DNA from 2 places in the Cellulosimicrobium sp. SH8 genome. Region 1 is predicted to be linked to the other one. Evidence: riboswitches for the same ligand, from Rfam matches in the RefSeq annotation. Region 1 holds a riboswitch; the other holds the start of a gene.

What was found. Region 1 has a riboswitch for FMN ahead of pnuC (nicotinamide riboside transporter PnuC). Riboswitches for the same ligand answer to the same signal wherever they lie in the genome.
Region 2: linked by a shared signal. The riboswitch ahead of ribD (bifunctional diaminohydroxyphosphoribosylaminopyrimidine deaminase/5-amino-6-(5-phosphoribosylamino)uracil reductase RibD) and the one ahead of pnuC (nicotinamide riboside transporter PnuC) in region 1 are both predicted to bind FMN.

Annotation. Positions count from the first base shown of each region.
Region 1 is NZ_JAMXMH010000009.1:79,769-88,426, reverse strand. It holds gene NF338_RS13475 (polynucleotide kinase-phosphatase) at 1-2,471, opposite strand, end outside; gene NF338_RS13470 (3' terminal RNA ribose 2'-O-methyltransferase Hen1) at 2,540-4,063, opposite strand; gene NF338_RS13465 (class I SAM-dependent methyltransferase) at 4,248-5,393, shown strand; gene NF338_RS13460 (TetR/AcrR family transcriptional regulator) at 5,440-6,204, shown strand; FMN riboswitch at 6,306-6,431, shown strand; gene pnuC (nicotinamide riboside transporter PnuC) at 6,584-7,285, shown strand; gene NF338_RS13450 (VOC family protein) at 7,988-8,332, opposite strand; gene NF338_RS13445 (acyl-CoA dehydrogenase family protein) at 8,528-8,658, shown strand, end outside.
Region 2 is NZ_JAMXMH010000005.1:207,933-216,590, forward strand. It holds gene NF338_RS09075 (GNAT family N-acetyltransferase) at 148-738, opposite strand; gene rpe (ribulose-phosphate 3-epimerase) at 794-1,462, shown strand; FMN riboswitch at 1,680-1,805, shown strand; gene ribD (bifunctional diaminohydroxyphosphoribosylaminopyrimidine deaminase/5-amino-6-(5-phosphoribosylamino)uracil reductase RibD) at 1,966-3,090, shown strand; gene NF338_RS09090 (riboflavin synthase) at 3,090-3,713, shown strand; gene ribA (GTP cyclohydrolase II) at 3,761-5,128, shown strand; gene ribH (6,7-dimethyl-8-ribityllumazine synthase) at 5,125-5,592, shown strand; gene NF338_RS09105 (phosphoribosyl-ATP diphosphatase) at 5,666-5,929, shown strand; gene hisG (ATP phosphoribosyltransferase) at 6,039-6,893, shown strand; gene NF338_RS09115 (PH domain-containing protein) at 6,954-7,448, shown strand; gene NF338_RS09120 (DEAD/DEAH box helicase) at 7,544-8,658, opposite strand, start outside.

The DNA of each region.
Region 1 (8,658 bases):
TCCTGCGTGTACTCGGGGCCGTAGATGATGCGCAGGTACTCGCGGCCGCGGACCTTGAGCCCCGGCTGCACGAGCCCACCACCCCTCCCGGGCGCGCCCCGGCGCCGCACGAGGTTGGCGAGCGGCTTGACCACCATGCCCTCGCCGCCGGCTGCCGTGAGCTCCTCCCACCAGGCCGTCCCCTCGGCACGCGACGCGTCGTCGGCGAGGTCGACGACGACGCGCCGCGTCGTGCGGAACAGCGCCGGGTCGGCCGCGACGAGCCCGTCCGCGACGTCGAGGTGCCACAGGTGGTCACGCTCGGCGTAGGTCGTCCCGGCCGCCTCCGCGGACCCGGGTCGAGCGGACGTCCCGCTCGCGAGCACCTGGAACGGCGCGACCTGGACGCCGCGCAGCGGGTCGAGGTCTTCGGACCCGGAGGCCCCCGTGTCCCACCGGTACCGCCGGTAGGACTCGACGAACAGCTCGGCGTCGGCCGACCGCCGCGCGGTCCGACGCCGGAGCTCGCCCACGTCGACGCCCCGTGCCTCCGCCGCGGCGAGGGCCGCCAGAGCCGCGGGCATGACCGACCGCGCCGCCGCCCCGACGCTCGCGTACTGGTCGCGCAGGAGCTGGTCGGCCTTGAGCGACCAGGGCAGGACCTCGGCGTCGAGCAGCACCCAGTCGGCACCGAGAGCGTCCCACGTCCCGGCCGCGTCGAGGGCCGCGGCGACGCGCCCGAGCAGCAGCGCCGTCGTCGGCTCGTCGAGGAACGACCGTCCCGTCCGGGTGTGCACCGCGCCGGGCGCGTCGATCCCGAACCGCTCCGCGACGACGCGCGACCCGTCCGCCGACCCCGAGTCCCGCGCGACCAGCAGCACCGCGCGCGACCCCATGTGCTTCTCCTCGCACACGACCCGGTCGACGCCGTCGCGCGCGTACGCGGCGAACGCGCCGTCGGGGTGCTCGAGCAGGCCGGGCAGGGTCGACGTCGCGACGGGGCTCATGGTCGGCGGCAGGTACAGCAGCAGTCGCGGGTCGACGGCGAAACGGCTCATGATCTCCAGTGCGCCCGCCGCCTGCTCCTCGCCGACGGTCACGCGCCCGTGCGTCGCGGTCTCGACGGCGCGGCGCCCGAGCACGTCGGCCACGGAGAGCAGGTCGGGCTCGCGCGTCGGCGCTCCCCCGTCCACCGCGTCGTCGGGCAGGAACGGGCGCGCGGGCGCGTAGTACTCGCGCGCGGCCGGCACCTGCACGACCTCCTTCTCCGGGTACCGCAGCGCGGACAGCTTCCCGCCGAACACGCACCCCGTGTCGAGGCACATCGTGTTGTTGACCCACTCGGCCTCGGGCGTCGGCGTGTGCCCGTAGAGGACCATGGCGCGGCCGCGGTAGTCGTCCGCCCACGGGTAGCGCACGGGCAGCCCGAACTCGTCGGTCTCGCCGGTCGTGTCCCCGTAGAGCGCGAAGCTCCGCACCCGGCCCGACGCGCGCCCCTGGTAGGACTCCTTGAGCCCGGCGTGCGCGACGACGAGCCTGCCGTCGTCGAGCACGAGGTGGGAGACGAGGTCGCGGCAGAACTCCGCGACCTCGCGCCGGAACTCCTCGGGCTCCTCGGCGAGCTGGGCGAGCGTCGTCTCCAGGCCGTGGGAGACCTTGACGTCGCGCCCGCCGAGCGCGCGCACGAGCTTGTGCTCGTGGTTGCCCGGCACCGCGAGCGCGTGCCCCGCGCGGACCATGCCCATCGCGAGCCGCAGCACGCCCGGGGAGTCGGGCCCGCGGTCGACGAGGTCGCCGAGGAAGATCGCGCGCCGGCCCTCGGGGTGCACGGCGTCGACGGGCCGGCCGGCGTCGTCGCGCACGACGGCGTAGCCCAGCACCCCGAGGAGCGTCACCAGCTCGTCGAGGCAGCCGTGCACGTCACCGATCGCGTCGAACGGGCCGTGCTCGTCGCGACGGTCGGTGAGCAGCGGCGTGCGCACGATGCGCGCCGCCGCGACCTCGTCCTCCCCGCGCAGCACGTGCACGGTGCGGAACCCCTCGCGCTGCAGGCTCTTGAGCGACGACCGCAGCGCGGCGCGCTGCCGCTTCACGACGTGCGCGCCGAACCCGCGGTCCGCGCGCGCCGCGTTGCGCTCGACAGCGACCTTCTCCGGCACGTCGAGGACGATCGCGACGGGCAGGACGTCGTGGGCGCGCGCGAGCGCGACGAGGGTCGTGCGGGCCTCGCGCTGCACGTTCGTCGCGTCGACGACGGTGAGCAGGTTCGCCTCGAGGCGCTTGGACACGATGGTCTCCAAGACCTCGAACGCGGCCCTCGTGGCCGCCTGGTCGTTCTCGTCGTTGGACACGAGCCCGCGGCACACGTCCGACGACACCGTCTCGTACGGTCCGAAGTGCGCGCGCGCGAACGTCGACTTCCCCGAGCCGGAGACGCCGACGAGCACCACGAGGCTCGACGCGGGGACGCGCAGGTCGCGCGTCGCCCCCATGCTCTCGGTCGCGGGCTCCGTCGCGTCCTCGGCCGCGGGCTCGTTCGTCCGCGCCGTCGTGCGCTCGCTCATCGGGCCTCCTCCCCGTCGCGCGTGCCAGGTCCTGCCGCGGTCGTCCCGCCCTGGTCGACGGCGCCCTCCGGCACGAGCGTGAGGACCACGAGCTGCGTGGGCGCCCCGACGTCCGGGGAGATCGGCCCGACGTCGCGATGCCCGACCGCGTACCCGTACCGGTCTGCGACCGCGGCAGCCCACGCGCGCAGCTCGGCGCGCGTCCACTCGAACCGGTGGTCGGGGTGCCGCACCGGGCGTCCGCCCGGCCCGTCGAGCAGGTTCGGGTAGTGCACGTTGTACTCGGCGTTGGGCGTCGTGACGACGACGGTGCGTGGCCGCGCGTGCCCCAGGACCGCGTGCGCCAGCGCGTCGAGGCGCGACGGCTCCACGTGCTCGACGACCTCCATGAGGACCGCGGCGTCGAACCCCGTGACCCGGTCGTCGGTGTAGGTGAGGGACGACTGGAGCAGGCGCACGCGCTCGCGCTCGGCGTCGCTCGCGTCGTGCAGGCGCAGCCGCGCGGCGGCGCGCTCGAGCTCGCGCGCGGAGACGTCGGTGCCGAGGACGCGCGTGAACGTCCGGTCGGCGGCGAGGCAGCGCAGGAGCGCGCCCTCCCCGCACCCGAGGTCGACGACGGTCCGCGCGCCGACCTCGTGCAGGACCGCGAGCACGGCGTCCGCACGCTGCCGGGCGAGCGGCGGCTCCGGCGCGTCGGCCCCGGCTGACGCCGCGTCGTCGGGCGAGGCGCCGCCGTCGGGCTCGACCGTGTCCGCGAGCGCGTCGCCGTCGAGCGCGGCGAGACGCGCCGTCGCGTCCTCGACGTAGCGGCGCTGGTGCGCGAGGTAGCGCCGCAGGATCTGCGCGCGCTCGGGGTGGTCGGCGAGCCAGCCGCCGCCCGCGCGCACGAGCTTGTCCACCTCGTCCGTCGAGACCCAGTAGTGCTTGGCGTCGTCGAGCACGGGCAGCAGCACGTAGAGCTGCGCGAGCGCGTCGGCGAGACGACGCGTGCCGCGCAGGCGCAGGTCCACGTACCGCGAGGCGCCCCATGCCGGGACGGTCGGGTCGAGCGGCTCCGCGGTCGCGGTGACGTGCCAGCCCAGCGGTTCGAACAGCCGCCGCGCGAGGTCGGCCCCGCCCCGGCACGGCAGCGAGGGCACGTGCACGTCCAGCGGGAGCTCGACGTCCACGAGCCCCGGCCGCGCGTCGCACCGGCCGGCCATCGCCGTCGCGAACACCTTGCCCAGCGCGACGGCGACCATCGACGACGCGGCGTAGGGCCGGTCGTTGACGTACTGCGCGAGCGCGAAGGCGTCCCCGCCGCCGAAGCGCTTGTTCCGCACGATCCCCACCGGGTCGACCTCGAGCAGCAGCGCGACCTCGCAGCGCTCCGCCGTCGCCTCGGGGTAGAAGACGTGCGCGCGGCCCACGGGCAGGTCGAAGACCTGCGCGCGGTCCGGGTGCTTGTGCAGCAGGAACCCGAGGTCGGTGGCGTCGTCGAGCGTCCCCGGGGACGCCGTCGCGGCGAGGGTCACGAGCATGGCCGCCATGGTGCCATCCGGCGGCGGGCGGGGCACCGGGATTGTGGACGGGCGAGCGGCCTGTGGACCACCGAAGTTTCAGCCGCTCCGCCCATCGACGCGGACGCCCCGGAGGTCTACCGTCGAACCACGGGCGCCGCTGCCCACGGCACGCGCCCGGCCAACGTCCAGCCGGAGGCCGCGCATGGTCGCCACAGCCGAGAACGGGCCTCCGGGCCCGGGGGACGCCGACGCGTTCGCCGAGCGCCTGTTCGCCGCGACGCTCGGCGCGATCGACGTCCTGTCCGTCCACGTCGGCGACCGGCTCGGGTGGTACCGCGCGCTCGTCGACGCCGGCCCTCTCACCTCGACCGGGCTCGCCGAGCGCACCCGCACCCACGAGCGGTACGCGCGCGAGTGGCTGGAGCAGCAGGCGGCCAGCGGGATCCTCGTCGCCGAGGACCCGGGCGCCGGCCCCGCGCTCGCGGCCGACCCGGTCGCGGCCGCCCGCGAGCGCCTGTACGCCCTGCCAGCCGCGCACGCGGAAGTGCTGACCGACACGACCTCGCTCGCGTACGTCGCGCCGCTCGCGCGCTTCGTCGGCGCCATCGGCCCACAGCTCCCGCACCTGCTCGACGCGTACCGCACGGGCGGCGGCGTGTCCTGGGACCAGCTCGGCGACGACGCGCGCGAGGCCCAGGCCGAGGTCAACCGGCCGTGGTTCGAGCGCCGACTCGCGCCGACGCTCGCGCGGGTCCCCGCGGTCCACGACGTGCTGAGCCGGCCCGGGGCGCGGGTGGTCGACGTCGGGTGCGGGTTCGGGTGGTCGACGCTCGCCCTCGCGCGCGCGTACCCGGACGCGGTGCTCCACGGCGTCGACGTCGACCGCCCGTCGGTCGCGGCGGCCCGCGCCGCAGCCGAGGAGGCGGGGCTCGCGGACCGCGTGAGCTTCCACCTCGCCGACGCCGCCGAGCTCGGGCTCGTCGAGCCCGCCGGGCTGCCGTTCGACGCCGCGTTCGCGTTCGAGTGCGTCCACGACATGCCGCGCCCCGCCGCCGTGCTCGACGCCGTCCGTCGCGCGGTCCGGCCCGACGGCGTCGTGGTCGTCATGGACGAGGCCGTCGGCGAGGAGTTCACCGCGCCGGCGGACGACGTCGACCGGGTCATGTACGGGTACAGCCTCTTCGTGTGCCTGCCCGACGGGCTGTCGTCCCCGCCCTCCGTCGGCACCGGGACCGTCATGCGCCCCGCGACGCTGCGCCGCTACGCGCGCGACGCCGGGTTCGCGGACGTCGAGGTGCTGCCCGTGGACGACTTCTCCTTCTTCCGGTTCTACCGGCTGGTGCCCTGACCGCCCGGACGAGGCGCGCGACCGGTACCGGTGTAGCGTCCGGTGCATGACCGACGTCCGCAGCCGCACCCATGCCCAGGCCGTCGACGCAGCGATCGAGCTCTTCACCCGCAAGGGGTACGAGCAGACGACCGTCGAGGAGATCGCCGACGCCGCCCAGGTCAGCCGCGCCACCTTCTTCCGCCGCTACGGCTCCAAGGAGGACGTGGTCTTCGCGGACCACGAGCTCCTGCTCGACGAGGTCGTCGTCATGCTGGCCGCGACCCGGCCCGTGCCCGACGCCGAGGGACGGCTCACGCCCGACCCCGCCGTCGACCCGTACGTCGAGGTGTGCCGCGCGGCGCGGCTCGTGTTCGACCACCACGTCGGGCAGCGGGAGACGTCGCTCGCGCGGTGGCAGCTCCTCCAGCAGGTGCCGGCGCTGCGCGACCGCGAGCTGGTCACGACCCACCGCTACGAGCGCGCGTTCACCGCGTACCTGCGCGACGCGCTCCCGCCCGACGAGCGCCGCTCGACCGCGTCCATCGCGTTCGCCGCGTCGGTCGTCGCCGTGCACAACGCCCTGCTGCGCCGGTGGCTGCGCTCCCCCGACCAGGACCTGCGGCCCCAGCTCGAGGAGGCGTTCGCGGACCTGCGCCGCGCCGCCGTCGGCCGGTACGCCGCACCCGACGACGCCGCGTCGGCCGATCGTCGCGGCACCGGGGACGGTGTGCCCGGGCGCCGTGTCGTCGTCACCGTGGTCGAGGCCGGGACGGACGCCCAGGGCGTCGCGGACGACGTCGCGCGCGCCGTCCGCGACGCCCTCGCCTGAGCCCGTCCGCCTCCTGTCCCAGCCCGTGGGACGGTCCGCGGCGCGCTCCGCGCGCAGGGAATGCGCCGGTAGCATCGTCGGTTGCAGAACGCAGTACGCACGAACGTGCTCCGGGGTCGGTGCAATTCCGAGCCGGCGGTGACAGTCCGCGACCCGCGCCCACGCGCGGTTGACCTGGTGGAACTCCAGGACCGACGGTGACAGTCCGGATGGGAGGAAGCACGTGCGGCGCGGCCGTCCTCGGCCGGGCTCTCGCGAGCCCGCGCGACGGGGCTCGGCCTCGCCGTGGTGAGCGACGCCGTCGGGCCGCCCTGGGCGCCCGGCCCCGCCGCCCGCCCTCACCCCGGAGCCGACGTGCCCGGGAGGACGAGGACATCCGATGGACCTGATCCACGCGCTGTTCGACGCGCAGCTCACGATCGGCGACCAGCACCTGCTGTGGCGCGAGATCGTGGGCAACGGGTTCGGCCTGGCGTCGGCGCTGGGCGGCATGCGGCGCAAGGTGTGGGCGTGGCCGGTGGGCATCGTCGGCAACCTGCTGCTGCTCACGGTGTTCCTCGGCGCGGTGTTCGCGACCCCCAACCCCGTGAACCTGCTCGGCCAGGCCGGGCGGCAGGTCATGTTCGTGGTCGTGTCGGTGTACGGGTGGGTGCAGTGGCGCCGGACCCAGGCTCGGCTCGGCGAGACCGACGCGGACAGCCACGGCGTCGCCGTCGTGCCGCGCTGGGCGTCGTGGCGTCAGCGCGCGTTCCTCGTCGTCGCGCTCGTCGGCGGGACGGCGCTGCTCACGCCCCTGTTCCGCGCGCTGGAGTCGTACGAGCCCGTCTGGGCCGACGCGTGGATCTTCATGGGCTCGCTGCTCGCGACGTACGGCATGGCGAAGGGCTGGGTCGAGTTCTGGCTGATCTGGGTCGCGGTGGACGTCGTGGGCGTGCCGCTCCTGATCTCGGCCGGCTTCTACGCGTCCGCGTTCATGTACGTGTTCTACGGCGCGTTCACGCTCGTCGGGTTCTTCGTGTGGTGGCGCATCAACCGGCGCGCGACGGCAGAGGCCACCGAGGCCGCGGGCGCACCCGCCTGAACCACGGGCCGGCAGCCGTGACCGCAGGTCAGTCGTCGAACAGCATCCGGTCCGACGGCGCGGCCCGGCTCGCGCGCAGCGCCGGTCCGCGCAGATCGCCTCGACGAGCGCGTCGCTCCCGCCCACGTAGGTCGCGGCGGCGTCGATCTCGGTCCCGACGAACCACGACCGGTCCTCGGGCCACCACAGGTTGGGCGGCTGCTCGTGGTCGCGGAACGCGCCGACGTCGGCGAGCGCCCCCGTCCACAGGTGGTACTCACGGTGCGGGAGCAGGAGCATCGGGGCAGCCGGGCGCTCGACGAGCGTCGGCGTGAGCTGCTCCCACGCCTCGGCGACCGCGCGCTCGATCTCCTCGGGGGTCGGCCGCGGCTCGTCCTCGGGCCATCCGACCAGCGGCGCGACGCCCGAGCTCGCGCGCGGGTCCGTGCCGTGGTCGTAGAGGAACGCGTGGCCCGTCCACAGGGCGAGGTGCACGGGCTGGTCCCCGGTGAAGGGCGCGAGCACGGCGACCAGGGCGTCGGTCCGCGTCGCGAGCGTGACGTCGTCGTCCCACTCGGGGTGCGGGACGCACGCGTACGCCGCGAACCCGCGGGGGACCGTGCCGTCGACGCGCGGTCCGAACTCTCCGAGCCGCGCCGCGATCCACGCGCCCGCGGAGGCGTCGTCGTCCCAGTCCACCCGCGCGCCGGTCATGCCCGCACCCTACGACGGGAGCGCACCGCTGATCCCGACCTCGTTGCCGTCGGGGTCGCGGAACACGGTCTTCACGACCCCGCCGTCGTACGTCTCGCGGCGGTCCGGCTCGATCCCCCGGCCGGACGCCGCGGCGAGGAACGCGTCGGCGTCGTCGCGGAACACGGTGACCACGCCGTGGCCGGCGTGCTCGGGCACCTGCTCGACGACGAGCCACCGGCGTTCGGCGAGCTCCCAGACGGACTCGGTCGGCGTCGCGACGAACGTCGGGTCCGCTCCCAGGAGGCGGGCGTACCAGTCGCGCGCGGGGTCGTGGTCGCGCACGTGCATCGTCACGAACAGGTCGAGGGCCATCTCTCGACGGTAGGACGGGGCCCGCGGGGTCGCACGGCGTCACGATCCGATGCGATACGCCGTCTCAGATTGACTGATACCCGGTATCGCTGCACTATGGGAGAGACCGCCGCCGACGCCGGGCCCGCACCCCCGAACCCGCGCCGGAGCCGGTCGCGCACGACCGACCGCAGCCGCCCTCCCAGGGGAGCACCGATGCCCACCACCCCGATCATGCCCGGAGTCACCGAGCCCACCTACGACCTCGCGACCCCGCTCGACCTCGACTACGCCGGCGCGTTCGCCGACGCGACCGAGGAGGACCGCGCCCACCAGCAGCGCGTCCG
Region 2 (8,658 bases), on a different contig from region 1:
TCCCGGCACGCCGAGGAGGAGCACTGGTCGTGGCTCGACCACCCCGGGCGGTGACCCGTCACCGGCGGGGCGAACGACCGCCAACGGGCATGGACCACGCCTCGACCTCGGCGCGTCGGGCGGGCTGTGACGGGTCTCGTCGCCGGGTCAGAGGGAGCGCTGGAGGAGGATCGTGTCGACCCAGCGTCCGTGCTTGAAGCCGACGGCGGTGAGGCGGCCGGTCTCGGCGAAGCCGAAGCGACGGTGGAGGGGGAGCGATGCGGCCGCCTCGGGGACGTCGGCGACGACGGAGACGACCTGCCGCACGCCTGCCGCGGAGCACGCGTCGAGGAGCGCGCCGAGCAGGGCCGTGCCGATCCCGCGGCCGGTGTGGGCAGGATCGAGGTAGATCGTGTCCTCGGCGGTGTGCCGGTAGGCGGGCTTCGGCCGCCACGCGGACGCGTAGGCGTAGCCCGCGACCACGGGGCCTCCCGCGGTTCCGCGCTTCGTCGGGACGTCGACCTCCGCGACGAGGAACGGCAGGCCGCGCGCGGTGACGTCGTCGAGCTTGCGCTGCCACGCGGAGGCGTCCCAGACCTCTTCCTCGAACGTCACGCACGTGTCGCGCACGAACGGGGCGGCGATCTCGGCGACGCGCTCGAGATCGCCGGGGGTCGCGGGGCGGACCCGCACGTCCGGGCGGTCCGTCGCGCGCGTGACCGCGGGGTCCGTCGAGTCAGGGGAGGGGAGGGTGCTCACGGGAGGAGCCTACGAGGGCCGACCCCGGCAGGACGGCACCCCTAGGCTGGGGCCCATGGCAGCCCTCATCGCACCGAGCATCCTGTCCGCCGACTTCGCGAACCTCGAGCGCGACCTGAACGCGATCTCGACCGCGGACTACGCGCACGTCGACGTCATGGACAACCACTTCGTGCCGAACCTCACGCTCGGGCTGCCGGTCTTCGAGCGTCTGGCGCAGGTATCGCCGGTCCCGATCGACGCGCACCTCATGATCGAGGACCCGGACCGCTGGGCGCCGGCGTACGCGGAGGCCGGGGCCGCGTCCGTGACGTTCCACGCCGAGGCCGCTGCTGCCCCTGTGCGGCTCGCGCGCGAGCTCCGGCGCCTCGGGTCTCGCGCGGGCCTCGCGCTGCGTCCTGCGACGCCTGTGGAGCCCTTCCTGGACCTCCTGGCGGAGGTCGACATGATCCTCGTCATGACGGTCGAGCCGGGCTTCGGCGGGCAGTCGTTCATCGACGGGACGCTCCCGAAGATCCGGCGCGCGCGCGAGGCCGTGAGCGAGTCGGGGCTGGACGTGTGGATCCAGGTCGACGGGGGAGTGTCGCGCTCGACCATCGAGCGGGCGGCCGACGCGGGGGCGAACGTCTTCGTCGCGGGGTCGGCGGTGTACGGGGCGGAGAGCGTGCCGGGCGAGATCCAGGCGCTGCGCGAGCTGGCGGAGGCCTCGGCGCACGCACACTGACGGGCGAACCGAGAAGGAGCCCGAGCAAGGGGCTCCTTCTCTCGATTCCATAAAAATAGTGTGCCAAGCGGCCACAATCACCCCCGCCACGCGAAGAAGCCTCGCCAAACAGCACCGAGAAGCGGGGGGTGGTCCGGTTCACGTTCGCTCGACGGGCGGACGCATCGGTGCCGAGGAATGCGCGAGTAGCATGCTCGGTTGAAGCAGCAGTACGCACGAACGTGCTCCGGGGTCGGTGCAATTCCGAGCCGGCGGTGACAGTCCGCGACCCGCGCCCACGCGCGGTTGACCTGGTGGAACTCCAGGACCGACGGTGACAGTCCGGATGGGAGGAAGCACGTGCGGCGCGGCCACGCCCAGAGCGTGGGGCTCCGGCGACCCGTCGGTGCACCCGTTTCGTGACGGCGACGGCCTCGCCGTGGTGAGCGACGCCGTCGGGCCGGTCCAGGCCTGACCCCGCCGCCCGCCCTCACCCCGGAGCACGCGTGCCCGGGAGGAGGACGATGGGCGAGCACCCCAGCACCCTGACGATCGACGCCGCGATGGCGCGCGCGCTCGAGCTCGCGGGACACGGGCCCGCGCACGGACCCAACCCCCGGGTCGGCTGCGTCCTGCTGGGGCCCGCCCCGCACGGCCGTGCCCTGCCCGACGGCGCCGCGCCCGACTCGCTGGACCCGCACCCACGGCCGGTCCTCGCCGAGGGCTACCACCAGGGAGCGGGGACGCCGCACGCCGAGGCCGCGGCCCTCGCGGACGCGCGGGCGCGAGGCGTCGACGTCACCGGGGCGACCGCCGTCGTCACGCTCGAGCCGTGCGCCCACACCGGCCGCACCGGGCCGTGCGCAGACGCGCTCGTCGCCGCGGGGATCGCGGAGGTCGTGCACGCCGTCGACGACCCGAACCCCGTGGCGACGGGTGGTGCGCACCGCCTGCGCGCGGCCGGGGTGCGCGTCGTGCGCGGCCTGCGCGCCGCCGAGGGCGAGGAGCTTCTCCGGGCGTGGCTGACGTCCGTGCGCCGCGGGACGCCGTACGTGACGCTCAAGACGGCGACGACGCTCGACGGGTACGTCGCCGCCGAGGACGGCACGAGCCGCTGGATCACCGGGCCGGCCGCCCGCGAGCACGCGCACCGCGTGCGCGCCGAGGTCGACGCGATCCTCGTCGGTACGGGCACGCTCCTCACGGACGACCCGGCGCTCACCGCACGGGTGCGCACGCACGACGCCGCGAGCGCCGAGAGCCTCGCGGCGCACCAGCCCCTGCGGGTCGTCGTCGGGCTGCGCGGGATCCCGCCGACGGCGCGCGTGCGCGGGGAGGGCGGCGAGCTGCTGCACCTGCTGACGCGCGACGTCGGGCAGGTGCTGGAACGGCTCGGGGAGCGCGAGGTGCGGCACGTGCTCGTGGAGGGGGGTCCGACGCTCGCGACGGCTTTCCTCGCGGCGGGCGCGGTGGACGAGCTGCACGCGTACGTGGCCCCGGTGCTGCTGGGGAGCGGTCGGCGGGCCGTGGACGGGCTGGGCGTGGCGACGATCGCCGACGCGCACCGGTTCCGCACGGTCGAGGTGCGGCGTGTCGGCGACGACGCGCTGGTGGTGTCCAGGAAGAGCACGGAAGGGCGGGACGGCTGATGTTCACGGGGATCGTGGAGGAGATCGGGAAGGTCCGGGACATCGGGTTCCCGGGCGGCGAGGGGGAGGACGCGGTGCTCACGGTCGAGGGGCCGCTCGCGGCGTCCGACGCGGGCCTGGGCGACTCGATCGCGGTCAACGGTGTGTGCCTGACGGTCACGAGCCTCGGGGGCGACGGCTCGTTCACGGCGGACGTGATGCCGGAGTCGTTGCGTCGTACTGCCCTGGGCGACCTCGTGGCGGGGGCGCCGGTGAACCTGGAGCGGGCCGTCCGGGCGGACGCGCGCCTGGGCGGTCACGTGGTGCAGGGGCACGTGGACGGTGTCGGGACGCTCGTGAGCCGCGACCCGGGGGAGCGCTGGGACGACCTGGTGTTCTCCGCTCCCGCGGGCTTGACGCGGTACGTCGCGGAGAAGGGCTCGATCGCGGTGAGCGGGGTGTCCCTCACGGTGACGCACGTGGACGACGAGACGTTCGGCGTCTCGCTCATCCCGACGACGCTCGAGGCGACGGTCCTCGGCGGCCTGGTGCCCGGCGACCGGGTGAACCTCGAGGTGGACGTGCTCGCGAAGTACGTCGAGCGCCTGCTCCTGTCTGGTGTCGTCCCCGGGAGCGCGTCGTGACGGGCGCGGGGTCCGCGAGCGCCGGGGTGCCGGACGGTTCGGGGGGCGTGCGCCTGGGGTCGGTCGAGGAGGCGCTGGCGGAGATCCGGGCGGGGCGGCCGGTGCTGGTGGCGGACTCGCCGGACCGGGAGAACGAGGCGGACGTGGTGTTCGCGGCGCGGGGGGTGTCGGCGGAGTGGGTGGCGTGGACGATCCGGCACTCGTCGGGGTACCTGTGCGCGCCGATGCCCGCGGTGCGGGCGGACGCGCTGGAGCTGCCGTTGATGGTGCCGCACAGCCAGGACCCGCGGCGGACGGCGTACACGGTGACGGTGGACGCGGCGACGGGGGTGACGACGGGGATCTCGGCGGAGGACCGGGCGCGGACGTTGCGGGTGCTGGCGGACCCGGCGTCGGGTCCGGTGGACCTGATCCGGCCGGGGCACGTGCTGCCGTTGCGGGCGGTCCCGGGCGGGGTGCTGCATCGCGCGGGGCACACGGAGGCCGCGGTGGACCTGGTGCGCCTGGCGGGGATGGGCGAGGTCGGGGGCATCGCGGAGCTGGTGCACGACGACGGGACGATGATGCGTCTGGGGGACGCGGCGGCCCTGGCGGAGCGGGACGGGCTGGTGCTCATCACGATCGCGGACCTGGTGGCGTGGCGGCGGGTGCACGACCCGGCGCCGGCGGCGGCTCCGGACGTGCCGGACCGGGAGTCGTTGGCCCGGCGGGTGCACCGGACGGCGGAGGCGGACCTGCCGACGGCGCACGGCCGGTTCCGGGTGGTCGGGTACCGGGATCTGCGGACGGGGGCGGAGCACGTCGCCCTGGTGCCGGCGGTGCCTCCGGCCGCGGGTGGTGACGCGGGCGCGGGGTCCGCGAGCGCCGTCGGGCCGGACGGGGTACCGGTGGTGCGGGTGCACTCGGAGTGCCTGACGGGTGACGCGTTCGGGTCGTTGCGGTGCGACTGCGGTCCGCAGCTGCAGGCGGCGATGGAGCGGGTCGCGGCGGAGGGGGGCGCGGTGGTGTACCTGCGGGGGCACGAGGGGCGTGGCATCGGGCTGCTGGCGAAGATCGGCGCCTACGAGCTGCAGGACGCGGGTCTGGACACGGTGCAGGCGAACCTGGAGCTGGGGTGGCCGGTGGACCGTCGGGAGTACGGGGCGGCGGCGGCGATCCTGGCGGACCTGGGGTTGTCGCGGGTGCGGTTGCTGACGAACAACCCGGCGAAGGTGACGGGGCTGGTGGCCTCGGGCATCGACGTGGTGGGGACGGAGCGGATCGAGGTGGGTCACGGTGAGCACAACCGGGCGTACCTGGTGACGAAGAAGGTGGCGATGGGTCACCTGCTGGACACGGTGGCGGTCCCGGACGGGGCTGTCCTGGTGGAGCCGGGCGACGAGCCGGGTGCGGAGACGAAGGAGGACGAGGGATGAGCGGGGCAGGTGCGCCGACGGTGAGCGTGGACGGGTCGGGGCTGCGGGTGACGGTGGTCGCGGCGAGCTGGCACACGCAGGTGATGGACGGGTTGCTGGCGGGTGCGCGCCGGGCGTTGGCGGCGGCGAACGTGTCGCACGTGAGCGTGGTGCGGGTGCCGGGGTCGTTCGAGCTGCCGGTGGCGGCGGCGCGCGCGGTGGAGCACGGCGCGGACGCGGTGGTGGCGCTGGGGGTGGTGATCCGTGGGGGGACGCCGCACTTCGAGTACGTGTGCCAGGCGGCGACGTCGGGCCTGACGGACGTGAGCGTGCGCACGGGCGTGCCGGTGGGGTTCGGCGTGCTGACGTGCGACGACGAGCAGCAGGCGCTGGACCGGGCGGGCCTGGAGGGGTCGCGCGAGGACAAGGGTGCGGAGGCCGCGGAGGCCGCGGTCGCGACGGTGGTGGCGCTGCGCGACCTGTGACGGGGCGGCCGGGGCGTGCCCGCTGGGCGGACCGCGCCCCGGCCTCGCCCGGGCGGCGGATACCCTGGGGCGCGTGAAGACGTTCGAGTCCCTGTTCGCGGAGCTGTCCGAGAAGGCCACGACGCGACCTGCCGGTTCCGGCACGGTCGCGGAGCTGGACGCCGGCGTGCACGCGATCGGGAAGAAGGTGGTCGAGGAGGCCGCCGAGGTGTGGATGGCCGCCGAGTACGAGGGCGACGTGAAGACGGCGGAGGAGATCTCCCAGCTCCTCTACCACCTGCAGGTCCTCATGCTGGCGAAGGGTCTGAGCCTGCAGGACGTGTACGAGCATCTGTGAGCGGCCGTGCCGGTGAGCGTCGCCGCTCCCGGCCGCGAGCGCCGCTCGCCCCTCGCTCGTCTCTGCTGTTGCCCGCGTCCTGCCCGATCCCCTGAACGAAGGTCCTGTCATGCTGCGTATCGCCGTCCCCAACAAGGGGTCCCTGTCCGAGCCCGCCGTCGAGATGCTGCGGGAGGCGGGGTACCGCCAGCGGCGTGACTCGCGCGAGCTGGTGCTGGCCGACCCGGACAACGACGTCGAGTTCTTTTTCCTGCGTCCGCGCGACATCGCGGTGTACGTGGGGTCGGGCACGGTCGACGTGGGGATCACGGGCCGGGACCTGCTGCTGGACTCGGGCGCGGACGCGGTGGAGCACATGCAGCTCGGCTTCGGCGGGTCGACGTTCCGGTACGCGGCCCCGGCGGGCACGGTGACGTCGCTCGAGCAGGTGCAGGGGCTGCGGGTGGCGACGTCGTACGAGGTGCTGGTCGAGGGTCACCTGCGCTCGCACGGCGTGGAGGCCACGGTCGTGCACCTGGACGGCGCGGTGGAGTCGGCGGTGCAGCTCGGGGTGGCGGACGTCGTCGCGGACGTCGTGTCGACGGGCACGACGCTGCGGGGCGCGGGCCTGGAGGTGTTCGGCGACCCGATCCTCGTGTCGGAGGCGGTCCTCATCCGTCCGCGCGCGGTCGCGGAGGCGGACGTCCCGGCCGGTGTCGAGGTGCTGAGCCGGCGCCTGCAGGGTGTGCTCACGGCCCGGCAGTACGTCCTCATGGACTACGACGTGCCGGTGTCGCTGGTGGAGCGGGCGGTCGCGATCACGCCGGGCCTGGAATCGCCGACGGTGTCCCCGCTGCACGACCGGGACTGGGCGGCGGTGCGGGCGATGGTGCGCCGCGACCAGACGAACCAGGTCATGGACGCCCTGTACGACGTGGGGGCGCGCGCGATCCTCGTGACGCGGATCCACGCGTCCCGCCTCTGACCTCGATCGCCTTGGCGGGCGGCGCCTGTGGGCGTCGTGCGGGTGTGAGACGGTGGCGGCATGAGCACCGACCCGTTCCCGGACCCTGGGCTGCCGGGGGAGCGTGACGACGACCCGTACCGGCCGTTCCGGCCCCGGTTCGGCCTGGTGTCGGCGTGGGCGACGGGCGTCGTCGTGGTCGGGGGGTGCGTCGTCGTGGGTCTGTCCGCGACGGGGCCGCTCGGTACGTCCTGGGTGAACCGCCTCTCCCTGGCTGCGTTCGCACTGTTCGCGGCGTGGCTGCTGTGGCGCCTCGGGGGCGTGCACGCCGTCCCGACGCGCGACGGCCTGCGGGTGCGCAACGTCATCTACACGCGCGAGCTGGTGTGGGCGCAGGTCGTGTCGGTCCGGTTCGGCAGCGGCGACGCGTGGGTGCGCCTGGACCTCGCCGACGGGTCGACGCTCGCCGTCATGGGGATCCAGCGGGCCGACGGCGCGCGCGGTGACGCGGAGGCGCGTCGCCTGGCGGCGCTGGTCCAGGCGCACGGCGAGGCGCACGAGGGACCGCGCACCTGAGGCGCGACGACGCGTGCGGAACGCGAACGGCCCCCGATCCAGCGGATCGGGGGCCGTTCGTCTGCGCACGTCGCCGGGCGGCGACGGCGGGTGCGTCAGTACGCCGTGCGGTGGCGGGGCTTGCGCTCGCCCCGGTCGTCGGCCCGGTCGATGCGGTCGCGGCGCTCGTCGCGTCGACCGGTCGGGCCGTGGCCGCCGCGCGGGCCGCGCGAGGCGGGCGCGCCCTCGTCCAGGCGGATGCGCAGCGCCTTGCCGGCCACCCGGGCCCGGGAGATGCGGTCCATGGTCTCCGCGTCGAGCGGCGCGGTGATGTCGACGAGCGAGAACGACGGGAAGATGTCGATCTTGCCGACGTCCGACCCGGCGAGGCCGGCCTCGTTCGTCAGGGCGCCGACGATGCCGCCGGGCATCACGCCGTCCTTGTGACCGACGGACAGGCGGTAGCGGGTCCCGACGGCGTCACGCCGGATGCCGCGCGTGCCGTCGCCCTCGCGGCGGCCCGACGCGCGCTCGCCGCGCGGACGCTCGCCGGTGCGTTCGGTGCGGCGCGCCTTCGCCTGCTCGCGCGCGGCGGCACGCTCGGCCTCGAACCGCTCCTGCTCCTCGCGGGCGCGGGGGCCGTCGTCGCCGACCGCGAGCGCCACCATCGCCGCGGCGAGGTCGACGGGGTCGACGTCGTGCTCGGCGACGAACGTGCGGACCAGGTCCGCGTACAGGGAGAGCCGCCCGGCCTCGCGGCGCGCGGGGACCTGGTCGAGGAGCTTGCGCGCGCGGTGCGCGGAGACGTCCGCGGGGGAGGGGATCTCGATCTCCTCGAGCGGGGTGCGGGTCGTACGCTCGATGGCGCGCAGGCGGCCGCGCTCGTGCGGGGTGACGAAGCTCAGCGCCTCGCCGGTGCGGCCGGCGCGACCGGTGCGCCCGATGCGGTGCACGTACGCCTCGGGCTCGCCGGGCAGGTCGAAGTTCACGACGAGGCCGATGCGGTCCACGTCGAGGCCACGCGCGGCCACGTCGGTCGCGACGAGGACGTCGAGCGCGCCGGAGCGCAGGCGCTCGACGATCTTCTCGCGGTCCTTCTGCGCGACGTCGCCCGAGATGGTGGCGGCGGAGATGCCGCGCTCGACGAGCGCGGACCCGACCTCCTCGGCCGCGCCGCGGGTGCGGGTGAACACGATCGCGGCGTCCGCGTCGGACACCGCGAGGACGCGGG